DNA from 2 places in the Marinobacterium sp. YM272 genome. Region 2 is predicted to be linked to the other one. Evidence: predicted binding sites of a transcription regulator. Region 2 holds the regulator's gene; the other holds the start of a gene.
What was found. The regulator PhoB, encoded in region 2, activates phosphate uptake and scavenging genes when phosphate is short. The targets are predictions, from matches to a motif close to TGTCATANNNNTGTCANA.
Positions count from the first base shown of each region.

Region 1: the regulator PhoB is predicted to act here: its motif matches at 3,727-3,744, upstream of ACQUQP_RS05070 (sigma-54 dependent transcriptional regulator).

Region 1 covers NZ_CP194171.1:1,073,777-1,079,787, reverse strand. Annotated here, with positions in the region: gene ACQUQP_RS05080 (sigma-54-dependent transcriptional regulator) at 1-1,197, opposite strand, end outside; gene ACQUQP_RS05075 (sensor histidine kinase) at 1,194-2,291, opposite strand; gene ACQUQP_RS05070 (sigma-54 dependent transcriptional regulator) at 2,288-3,712, opposite strand; gene ACQUQP_RS05065 (peptidase U32 family protein) at 3,906-5,900, opposite strand.
Region 2 covers NZ_CP194171.1:324,520-330,530, reverse strand. Annotated here, with positions in the region: gene ACQUQP_RS01630 (NADP-dependent oxidoreductase) at 1-241, opposite strand, end outside; gene ACQUQP_RS01625 (hypothetical protein) at 336-563, shown strand; gene cysZ (sulfate transporter CysZ) at 573-1,355, shown strand; gene phoR (phosphate regulon sensor histidine kinase PhoR) at 1,352-2,656, opposite strand; gene phoB (phosphate regulon transcriptional regulator PhoB) at 2,689-3,384, opposite strand; gene ubiA (4-hydroxybenzoate octaprenyltransferase) at 3,499-4,383, opposite strand; gene ACQUQP_RS01600 (chorismate--pyruvate lyase family protein) at 4,477-4,998, opposite strand; gene ACQUQP_RS01595 (DUF1415 domain-containing protein) at 5,078-5,680, shown strand; gene phoU (phosphate signaling complex protein PhoU) at 5,690-6,011, opposite strand, start outside.

The sequences.
Region 1 (6,011 bases), 750 kb from region 2:
CTCAGCCAGATCCACTGCTGGTTGAGCGGGCGTCGAAACCGCCATCACCCCACCCAGCGGAATAGCGCCACCGGCCAGATGCAGATCGGCACCGTCGATCAGACTCCCCGGCTGCAGAATCAGCGCCCGCTGAATGGCATTATCCAGCTCACGCACGTTACCGGGCCAGTGATGGTCTCTCAGCAATGCCTCGGCAGCCGGGGTCAGCTGGGTGCGACCACGCTTCATCTTGTCGTTGTGACGAGCCAGTATGCGCCGCGCCAGCGGGACTATATCCTCGCGGCGTTCGCGCAGCGGCTGCCACTGCAGCGGGAAGACATTCAGCCGGTAGTAGAGATCCTCGCGGAAACGCCCTTCGGCGACAAAATCCTCGAGCTTGCGGTTGCTGGTGGCCAGCACGCGCACATCCAGCGGGATCGTCTTGCGACCGCCGATCCGCTCCACCTCCTGCTCCTGGAGTACACGCAGCAGCTTGGCCTGCAGACCAAGATCCATTTCACTGATCTCGTCGAGCAGCAGGGTGCCGCCGTTGGCCTGCTCGAACTTGCCAGGCGCGCTGGTGTAGGCGCCGGTAAAGGCGCCTTTCTCATGGCCAAACAGCGTGGCTTCCAGCATGTTCTCGGGGATGGCGGCACAGTTGATCGCCACAAACGGGGATTGACTGCGCGGCGAGTGATCATGGATGTAACGCGCCAGCACCTCTTTACCGGTGCCGGACTCGCCGGTGATCAACACCGTGGAGTCGGTCTGTGCCACCCGCTGAGCCAGTTGCAGCAGGTGCTGACTGCCGGGCGCTTCGGCCACCGGCGTCTGTCGCTCGCTATCCTGGCGACCACCGATACCGGCATGATTGCGGATCAGCTCGATCAACTGCTGCGGCTCGAACGGTTTCATCAGGTAATCCACAGCACCATTACGGATCGCATCCACCGCTTTTTCCACCTGGCCAAAGGCGGTGATCAGCGCCACCGGCGTGGCGGGATAGAGCGTGCGTACCTGGGCCAGCAACTGGTGGCCATCGATCCCGGGCATGTTCACATCGGATATCACCATCTCCACCGGCTGTTTTTTCATCAGCTCCAGTGCTTCTTCACCACTGCCGGCGGTAAGATGCTCGATATCGGACAGCTCAAGCGTATCCGACAGCGCTTCGCGCAACTCCTGATCATCTTCGACGATGAGTACACTAGGGGTCATAAATCCTTTCCGTTCTGTTCTGTCTCTGAGCGCTCGGACGCCGCGTCCATTAGGGGTAGTAAAAAGGTGGCGCAGGTGCCAGTGCCGGGCTTGGATAAGAGTTGAAATTCGCCGTGATGAGCACGGGCAATCACCTGTGCCACAGCCAGCCCCAGGCCGGTACCGTGGGATTTGGTGGTGTAGAACGGCTCCATCGCCCGCCGCACCTGTTCCGGGTCCATGCCCGGGCCGGTATCAACCACATCCAGCCGTAGCTGGCTGTTTTCCTGCGTCAGACGGATGGTCAGCTCTGCACCTTCGCCGCAGGCCTGAAGCGCATTGTTGACCAGGTTCATGATCGCACCGAGCAGCGCTTCCAGATTGCACTGGATCACCGCCTCCGGTGCCTGATTGATCAGGTGGCAGTCGGCATCGGCGCTCGCCAACGGCGTATCGAGCAGGTCGTCGATCCGTGTTTCCAGCTCGCGACCAGTCACCCGATTTTCCAGCCGGGTTTCGCCACGGGCAAAGATCAGCATATCGCGCACCTGCTGTTCCAGATGGGTCAGGCGTGATTTCACCTTGCCGGCGAAGCGGATCCGTTTTTCGTCATCCAGATGCGCAGCACCCAGGTGGCTGGCGTAAAGCAACGCGGCGGAAAGTGGCGTACGCACCTGGTGCGCCAGAGAGGCCATCATGCGGCCCATTTCAGACAGCCGCTGGTAGTGATGCAGTTTGTTCTGCAACAGCCGGGTATCGGTCTGGTCGGCAACGAACACCAGCTGGCCGGGCTCGCCTTCCAGGGCCCGCGTCGCCAGACTCACCCGTTTGCCGTTCTGCAGCGAGACTTCATGACCGTCATCGGGGCGCGGCGCAAAACAGGCGTTGATCACATCCACCCAGCGCTGACCGCTCAGCTCTGTGCCCAGCAACGCCTGCGCGGCGGGGTTACTCTCGGTAATCAGCCCCCGGTTATCGATCACCAGCACGCCGTTTGGCATCTGGTCGATCAAGCGGCGCAATCGCTCTGCCGCCTGCTTCTCTTCCTTAAGGCGCGCAACTTCAGCTTCCAGCTCGGCGATGCGCTGCTGCGCACTGGATGTTGTGTGACTCATTGCCGGGAAATACCGTACTTGCGCATTTTTTCCACCAGGGTTGTACGCCGGATACCCAGCTCGTCGGCGGCGCGAGCCACCACGTTGGCGCAGCGCTCCAGCGCCTGGCTGATCAGGGACTGTTCCAGTTTTTCGAGGAAAGGTTTCAGCTCTATGCCGTCAGGGGGCAGCTGCACCTCGCCGGTGGTCGGCAAACTGGGCTCTGCTCGCAATACAGGGTGATCAACAGCCTCCTGCTCATAGCGTTCAGGATCAGGCTCATCGATATGGCGGAATTTTGGCGGCAGCTCGGAGACACCGACGACGCCGTCGGGATAGATAATCGCAAGCCGTTCCAGCAGGTTGGCCAGCTCACGCACATTGCCCTGCCAGGGATGTTTTAACAGCGACTCCAGCGCAGACGGATGAAAACGAAAATGGCCCATCCCATCATTTTTCAGCCGTTCGATCAGGCCATTGACCAGCAGTGGCAGATCATCGAGACGATCACGCAGGGCAGGCATTTCGATGGGAAAGACATTGAGCCGGTAATACAGATCCTCACGGAATTCGCCGGCCTCGATCATCGTTTCTAGGTCCTTGTGAGTCGCAGCGATGATGCGTACATCGGCTTCCTGGGTTTTGGTGCCGCCGACCCGCTCAAACTGGCGTTCCTGAATAACCCGCAGCAGTTTTACCTGCATCGGCAACGGCATATCGCCGATCTCATCCAGAAACAGCGTACCGCCCTGGGCCAGTTCAAAGCGCCCTGCCCGGCTGGAGATTGCACCGGTAAAGGCCCCTTTCTCATGGCCGAACAACTCGCTTTCCAACAGTTCCGCCGGAATCGCACCGCAGTTAACCGGCACAAAGGGCCCCTCGGCGCGGGCGGATTGCTCATGCAGACAGCGGGCTACCACCTCTTTACCAGTACCGGATTCGCCGGTAATCAACACACTGATATCACGCGGGGCCACCTGGGCGACGAGCCGTTTGACCTCCAGGATTGAGGGGCTTTGCCCCACCAGAGATGCAAGTTCGGGATAGGTCGGTACGCTCTGCTGGGAGGAAAGCACAAAACAGCGGTGCAGCAGATCCAGCATGGCGGTGTAGCTGTATGGCTCGCTCAGATGCCCTGCGCCACCGGCCTTTTCAAAATCCGCTTCGGAAAGCTCAGGCCAGTCGCACACCAGCACCTTGGGCAGGGTTCGGCCCTGATCGTTGAGATCGGCAATCAGCTTGTTAAGGGAGATCGGCAGGCTGCTTTCGCCAAGAAAAACCACGGAGATAGTCGACAGATCAAAGGACTTGCCCTGCTGCAGCCAGGTAACGAAGTCAAAAACATGACACTGGAGCTCGAGGAATTCACAGATCCCCTGCAGATGGGCGCGCCGCTCCAGGGCATCATCAATGATCAGAACATTTGATCCGCTGAGGTGCATCGGTCGATCCGGGTTGCGTCAGTATTCTGACAAGTTACTCGACCGGGGGCTATTGTCAAGGAATTGACAGGTTGGATCGGCGCGAGGGCGCACCTCCTACGATACCGGCAGGGCCTGGCAGACCACCTTATCGTAGGAGCGACGCACCCAGAGGGCATAGTACCCCCGTCGCGATCATCCTCCGCGGTTCAAATCAATCACTACTGGTAGCAATCAAACTCGCGGGATCAAAGCTGTGGGCACCACCGCTGGCCTGGCTGCCCGGCAGGGCACTGTTGAAGATATGCGGTTTGATCTTGCCGACCACATGCATCTCGCAGGGCTTACAGTCGAACTTCAGGGTCAGCACCTCGTCACCATGCACCAGCTGCATATCGCTGACCTTGGTCCTTACGCCGGTCACACCCTTGGCCTGCTTGGGACAGAGATTGAACGAAAAGCGCAGGCAGTGCTTGGTGATCATTACTGGCACATCGCCGGTTTCCTGATGGGCTTCATACGCCGCTTCAATCAACTGCACGCCAAAGCGCTTGTAGAAAGCACGCGCCTTTTCGTTATAGACGTTATCGAGGAACGACAGCTGAGTATCCGGGTATACAGGGGCGGGATCGCTCACCGCTTTACGGAATCCGCGCGGATGTATCTTCAGTCGCGCCTCGGACAGCTGCTCGATCAGCTCCCGGCGCAGGGCTTTCAGCTGCGAACCCGGAATAAAGCGGGCATCTCCGGTAATGGTAATGTTTTCCGCGTGATAGAGGGTGTTGCCCAGCTTGGCAAAGCTGTCGTGCAGCTGCTGCTGAGCCTTTTCAACATTCTTTGCTGCTTCAAAGGGACCTGCCAGCTCGGCGGTAATTTCGACACCCTCTTCGCTGACGAGCCTTGCACTGAGCCTTTCTTCACTGGAGTCCAGCTGCCAATCCACCAGCACCTTGCGCGCGGACGAGGTTTTGGTCAGCGCCTGCTGCCAGTCATGGTCCAGGTTGCGGTTCAGTCTTAGCGGCGGGCGAACCTTTGCCAGCTCCTGCGGCATTTCATTGGGCACTACCCGGTACTGCCAGTAATGCACGCCATCATCTTCGCCGGATGGGAAGTCACACAAGGGGTAGACATTATTTACCCGGAAGCCCACCACCTCACGTTTCACCAGCACGTTAAGGCCATCGCCGTTATTCAGCTGGGTGGTGGTCTGAACAGTCAGATCCTTTTTGCCAACACCGATCAGCTCACCGACCGGCAGTCCCACAAACTTGGGTGAATCAAAGGCGCCGATGTCGATCTTCCGCTCAGACACGAAATAATCGGTGCTGCCGCGGTGGAAGGTCTGGTCCGGATCCGGCTGGAAAAAGTGCTCGGTCACACCACTGGACGCCCGTTCCAGGTCGGTGCGTTCCGCCAGAATCTCATCCAGTAGTTTGCGGTAATGAGCGGTGATATTTTTGACGTAGCCGACATCCTTGTAGCGCCCTTCGATCTTGAACGAACGCACACCGGCCTCAACCAACGCACGCAGGTTGTCGCTCTGGTTGTTGTCCTTCATCGACAACAGGTGCTTGTCATAGGCGACCACCTGGCCCTTGTCGTCTTTCAGGGTATAGGGCAGACGGCAAGCCTGGGAGCAATCACCACGGTTGGCACTACGGCCGGTCTGGGCGTGGGAGATATTGCACTGACCGGAGAAAGCCACGCAGAGGGCGCCATGGATAAAGAACTCAACGGCCGCATCCACGCTGTCGCTGATATCGCGGATCTGCTGCAGGTTCAGCTCACGGGCCAGCACGATCTGCGAGAAACCGGCCTGCGACAGAAACTCCGCCTTCTCCTGACGACGGATATCACACTGGGTGCTGGCATGGATCTCAATCGGCGGGATATCCATCTCCATGATGCCCATATCCTGCACGATCAGTGCGTCCACACCGATGTTATACAACTGGTGAATCAATGCCCGGGCAGGTTCCAGCTCGTCGTCGTGAAGAATGGTGTTGAGAGTGACAAACACCCGCGCATGATACTGATGGGCAAACTCCACCAACCCGGCAATATCCTCAACGGAATTGGCGGCGTTATGGCGGGCACCAAAGCCAGGGCCGCCGATGTACACGGCATCTGCACCATGAAGGATCGCTTCCCTGGCGATACCGGCATCGCGGGCGGGGCTTAGGAGTTCGAGCTGGTTTTTCTTGAGCATGAGGCCACCGGCAGTCGACTGAGCAGCTGCATCGTTATTTATAGGTGTGAAACGCGATAGCGGCAATTTTAGCCGGATTTGCAGTGAAACCCTAACTTAGTGTCCTAATAA
Region 2 (6,011 bases):
AGTCACTGACGCCATCACCGACCTTATCCACAGTGCCGGCGCACTCCCAGCCGGGAATGAACGGCAGCTCGCCGATAGCGGCACTGGCGCCACCGCCGGCGCAGGTTTTCCAGTCGATCGGGTTGATGCCGGCGGCGCGGTTGCGAATCAACACTTCACCGCGGCCCGGCTGCGGGATCTCCACCTCGTCCAGGGTCAGGTTTTCCGCTCCGCCGAAGGCGTGGAGTCGTATCGCTTTCATGTTAATCTCCGTTCACTGAAAAAGCCGGGGTAGTGGAAGCCGCTAACAGGCCCGCCTGGCCCCTGTCCAACCCAAGTGCTTGAGAAGGATTACGATGATCTATCTGGCCATAATCGAGCCGTTTCTGTTCTGGGGCGGCCTGCTGGTGTTTGTGACCTCGCTGGGTCTCTACGTCAAACGAACCAGTGACTGGCAGGCGGTAATGCGCTTCTGGCAGCCGCTGATCAGCTTCACACCGCTGGAATTCAGAATCAACCGTATCGGGCTGACCCTGATGCTGGTCGCCGTCGCTATACGTTTTATCGTTTATTTTCTGGCCTGAGGAGGGTCTATGAGTGCCAATCCCGTCAGGGGCGCCAGCTATTTTACGCGCGGACTGGCGATGCTGCCTGAGCCCGGTATCCGCAGTTTCGTACTAATTCCCCTGCTTATCAACGTGCTGCTGTTCAGCGGTGCGATCTGGCTGCTGATCAATCAGTTTGGTAACTGGATCGACTATATGATGAACGCCTGGCTGCCCGCCTGGGAGTGGCTGGACTTTCTGCGCTACCTGCTCTGGCCGCTGCTGGCGCTGCTGATACTGGTGGTGGTCTATTACAGCTTCTCCATTGTCGCCAATTTTATTGCGGCGCCGTTCAACGGCTTTCTGTCGGAGATGGTGGAGCGCAAGCTGCGTGGCACGGTGAGTACCGATGAAGGCTGGTCGGAGCTGGTGAAAATGATTCCCCGCTCGCTGCAGCGCGAGGTGGCCAAGCTGATGTACTACCTGCCCCGGGTGCTGATCCTGCTGGTGCTGAGCTTTATCCCGGTGATCAACCTGGCGATGCCCTTTGTCTGGTTCCTGTTCGGTGCCTGGATGATGGCGATCCAGTACTGCGACTATCCGATGGATAACAACAAGGTGAGCTTCGGGGAGATGAAGCGCCTGCTGAAATCGCAGCGCTTCACCGCAGTGGGCTTTGGCTCGGTGGTGCAGGTCGGCATGCTGATACCGCTGGTGAACCTGCTGATCATGCCCGCAGCCGTGGTCGGAGCGACCATCTACTGGGTAGAGGAACACAGCGAATTGAAAACAGCGGGTGCGTCAGCCACCGGAAAGGTGGTGACGCGCTAGTTGCTGACCGCCTCGATCACCGGGCGAACCATATCCGGCGGGAAGTGGCAGGTGAAGGTGCTGCCCTCGCCGGTTTTGCTTTTGATCGTCAGGTGAGCGCCATGGCGCATCAGCACGTGCTTGACGATGGCAAGCCCAAGGCCTGTACCACCACTGGCTGAAGAGCGGCTCTCATCGACTCGGTAGAAGCGTTCCGTGAGGCGGGGGATATGAATCGGATCAATGCCGATACCGCTGTCCTTGACCGAGAAATGCCCCCCTTTATCATCCACCCACCAGCGAATGCTGATCTCGCCAGGACCTGGAGTGTAACGCACCGCATTGAATACCAGGTTGGAGAGCGCACTGTGCAGTTCCAGCTCCTGGCCCAGCAGCTGGTAGCCGGGCTCGATCTCCACCTGGAAATGGTGGGCGCGATCCCCTGACAGCTCCTCTGCATCGCGATGAATCTGCTCGATCAGCCGTTGGATCCCCACCGGGTGCAGATCGGTGATGTGTTCGGTGGCTTCGAGCCTGGAAAGCAGCAGCAGGTCCGCCACCAGACGTTCCATCCGCGTGGTCTGGTGCTGCATCTGCGACAGCCCGCGATGCAGCGGTCGCGGCAGATCCTGTTCAAGAAAGGTCTCCACGTAGCCGTGAATCACGGTCAACGGGGTGCGCAGCTCGTGGGAGGCGTTGGCGACGAAGTCCTGACGGGTCTGCTCCAGTTTCACCAGTCGGGTGACGTCCCGGGATACCAGTACCCGGTCTCCATCGCCGAAACGGCTGATCTGATGCTGCAGGAAAGTATGAGAGTTTATCGGCGAGACCAGCTGCAGTGGTTCCTGGTACTGCTCTTTCTGGTAGTAGCGGATAAAGCGGGGGTCACGCGCCAGGTTGAAGATCGACTTGCCACGGTCGCTGTCCTGGAACCCAAGCAGGGTTTCCGCGGCCTTGTTCCACCACTCCAGGTTGTTGTCGCGATCGATGATGACGATGGCATCGAAGAGCGATGCGGTGCTCTGCTGGAAGCGGCTGATCACCGCTTTGAGCTTGTCTTCGCGGGCGACAGCGCGTTTGCGGCGTCTTGCCAGCTGATCCAGCAGATCACCCCAGAGGCCGGTGCCTTCCGGTGGCATATCGTCTGCTTCCCGGGATAACCAGCTCATCACTTTGTTGAACTGGCGCGCGTGATAGATGCTCCATGCCAGCATGCTCAGCGCCAGGCCCCAGCCCGGATAGGAAAGCAGGGCTCCGGCGCCCAGCCCTACCAGGGCTGCTCCGATCAGGGGCAGGTTCATCGGTGTGCGTGTGTGACGCATAAAACCTCGTGTCCGTTGGCCGCGGCTGGGGTTCAGGCGACCTGAGAAGAGAAGCGGTAGCCGGTACCGCGAACGGTTTGTACGAGGTAATCATGACGTTCGCCAAGTGCTTTGCGCAAGCGGCGGATATGCACATCTACGGTGCGTTCTTCGACATAAACGTTTCCGCCCCAGACCATGTCGAGTAACTGGCTGCGGGAGTAGGCGCGATCCTGGTGGGTCATGAAAAACTGCAGCAGGCGGAACTCCGTCGGCCCAAGCTCGACCGGTGATGAATCGGCGGTAACCCGGTGGGAAACGGGATCGAGGCAAAGGCCGTCAACGGTGACCGGCTCTTCCACGCCCTTGGGGGTAGCCCGGCGCAGTACTGCTTTGAGTCGGGCAACCAGCTCGCGCGGTGAAAACGGCTTGATAATGTAATCGTCGACGCCGGCCTCGAGGCCCTTCACCTTGTTGTCCTCGTCGGTCTTGGCGGTCAGCATGATGACCGGGATGTCCGCGGTAACCTCATCCTTGCGCAGGCGGCGGGCGAATTCGACCCCGCTGGTACCCGGCATCATCCAGTCCAGCAGGACCATGTCCGGCTTATGATCCAGGATGAGCGCGTGGGCCTCCTGGGCATTTTCCGCTTCCATACATTCGTAGCCGGCCATCTCAAGCGCTACGGCAATCATTTCCCTGATCGGAGCTTCATCGTCAACGATCAAAACCCGTTTTGATGCAGACATGCGTCACTGCCTCTGAAATTTCTGCTGTTGTGAATCGCGACTATTACAAGACGTTTGCGTTACACAAATATGACAATAGCAGAATCAGGCGACTTAAGGTCGGGATAGCGCTCTTTAGGCCAGCGCGTAATCGGCGATGATGCCCACAAGTACCAGTAATTCGGCCCAGTGGTTGTTCAGAAACGCCTTCAGGCAGGGCATGCGTTCGCGCTCGCGGATCAGCCACTGCTGGTAGATAAACAGCACGGCAGCGCCGAAAAGCCCCAGATGGAACCAGACGCCAAGTCCCGCCATGGCGCCGACGATCAGCAGCAGCATCAGGGCGGCGATATGCAGCAGGCCCACCATCAGCCGGTCATGGCGGCCAAACAGGACAGCGGTGGATTTGATGCCGATTTTCAGGTCGTCGTCCCGGTCCACCATCGCGTACATGGTGTCATAGGCCACGGTCCAGGCCAGCTTGGCGAGGAAAATGACCCAGGCGATCAGTGGCAGCTGCTCCTGTACCGCCGTAAACGACATCGGAATCGCCCAGCCGAATGCGGCGCCGAGAAACACCTGGGGCAGATGGGTGTGGCGTTTCATGAACGGGTAGATAAAGGCCAGCGCCAGGCCCGCGAACGACATCAGGATGGTCATCTGATTGGTGAACAGCACCAGCGCAAAGGCGGCCAGCATCAGGCCGGCAAACAGGCTCAGTGCCTCTTTTTCGCTGACGCGGCCGGTGGCCAGGGGGCGGTCCTTGGTACGCTTCACGTGGGCATCGAAATGGCGGTCGGCGTAATCGTTGATCACACAGCCGGCGGAGCGGGTCAGCCACACCCCCATTGAGAAAATAATCAGCAGGTGCAGGGGCGGCACACCCTCAGCTGCGATCCACAGCGCCCAGAGCGTGGGCCAGAGCAGCAGGTAGGTGCCGATGGGGCGGTCGGCTCGCATCAGCTGAATATAGGTGTTGAGCTTGCCCGCTGAGCTGCTGTTGGTCATCGACATAGCCATACTGCCCCTTGGTTAAAAGTGCCCCTGGGTTAAAAGCACGTTTATTATAATTTTTCCTGCATTGTACCGATGAGACGGGGTCAGCAGGTGATATCAGGCCGGATATTGTATGTGTTCCAGCGACGGCAGAAAAACCTCGCACACCAGCAGCGGTTTGTCGTCCAGGTGGAATACCGAGCGCCGCGCCCAGAGATGATCCTCAAGCCGGGCGATCTGTAGCGGCTCGCGGCGCATGCCGGGATCACGAAACAGCAGCGAGCCTAACGAGCGAGTGCCGATCAGTTTCAGGGTGCGGTGACGGCCGCTGAGAGTGGATACGGGGATAACGGTGCGGGCGTAGACCCAGGGCTCGCCGTTACCGCACAGGTAAACCTCGCGGATCAGCGCCTGCTGCCGGGGTTTCAGGCCCAGCGCTACCGCCTCCATGGCACCGGGTCTGGCAAAACCCTGCGCGGCTACGCGCACCGAGAAACGGTTGCCGCTGGCGCGTTTCAACAGCCGTGTCAGTGAGCCGTGATCGGTGAGCCAGCGGCGCAGTCGCCGTGGTGCCCGGATCGGATGTTTGAGGCAGCGCCAGTGGCGCGCGTTTTCTGGCTGGGGACGATCGGTTTTCAAAAGGACCTCGGCAGCGTGTGCGGGTGATTCCTGTGCGTGCCAGAGTGTATCATCAGCACACCTGAGTTAGGACTGGCCTATGAGTAGTGAAAGCGATGAACGTCTGATCGAACAGGCGGAGATATTGACCCGGCAGTGGGTCGAAGCGATGGTGGTTGGGCTCAATCTGTGTCCGTTCGCGGCGCCGGTGGTAAAGGCCGGAACGATTCGCTACCAGGTATCGGACGCGGCTAACGAGGATGAGCTGTTACGGGATTTTCTGCAGCAGCTGTCGGAGCTGGTGGCAACGCCGGCAACGGAGTTATCCACAACGCTGGTGATCACGCCCTGGCTGCTGAGCGACTTTGACGAGTTTCTCGATCTGGTGGCGGATGCAGAGGCACTGCTGGAGCGGGCCGGGGTGGAGGATCTGTTCCAGATCGCCAGTTTTCATCCCGGCTATCTGTTCGACGGCGTCGACGAGAGCGATATCAGTCACTGGACCAACCGCGCACCCTATCCGACCCTGCACCTGATCCGCCAGGACGAAATGAGCCGGGTGCTCGCCAGCTACGGCGATGCGGATCAGATACCGGAGCGCAACATCGCGCGGCTGCGCGAGATCGGGCGGGAAAGGCTGATTGCCCGGTTCCCGCCGCTGGCAGACTACTGGCCGCAGGCTAAAGAGGCCGAAAAAGAGTAAGGCGCGGCCTTACTCCTCTTCGCTATCGTTGCCGGCGCCCTTGCCGCCGGTTTCCTCGCGTACCGTCTGCTTGATGGACTTCAGGCTCTGGTGGCGCACGTCGGTGCCGCTGACCTGGAAGATCAGGTGTTCGGCCAGGTTACGGGCGTGGTCGCCGATACGTTCCAGGCTGCGCAGTACCCAGATCACGTTCATGATGCTGGAGATGGAACGTACATCTTCCATCATGAAGGTGACCAGCGTACGCATGGCGGTGCGGTATTCCTGGTCCACCTTACGGTCCTGCTTGGCCACGCGGTATGCCAGCTCCAGGTCGTTGCGGGCAAAGGCG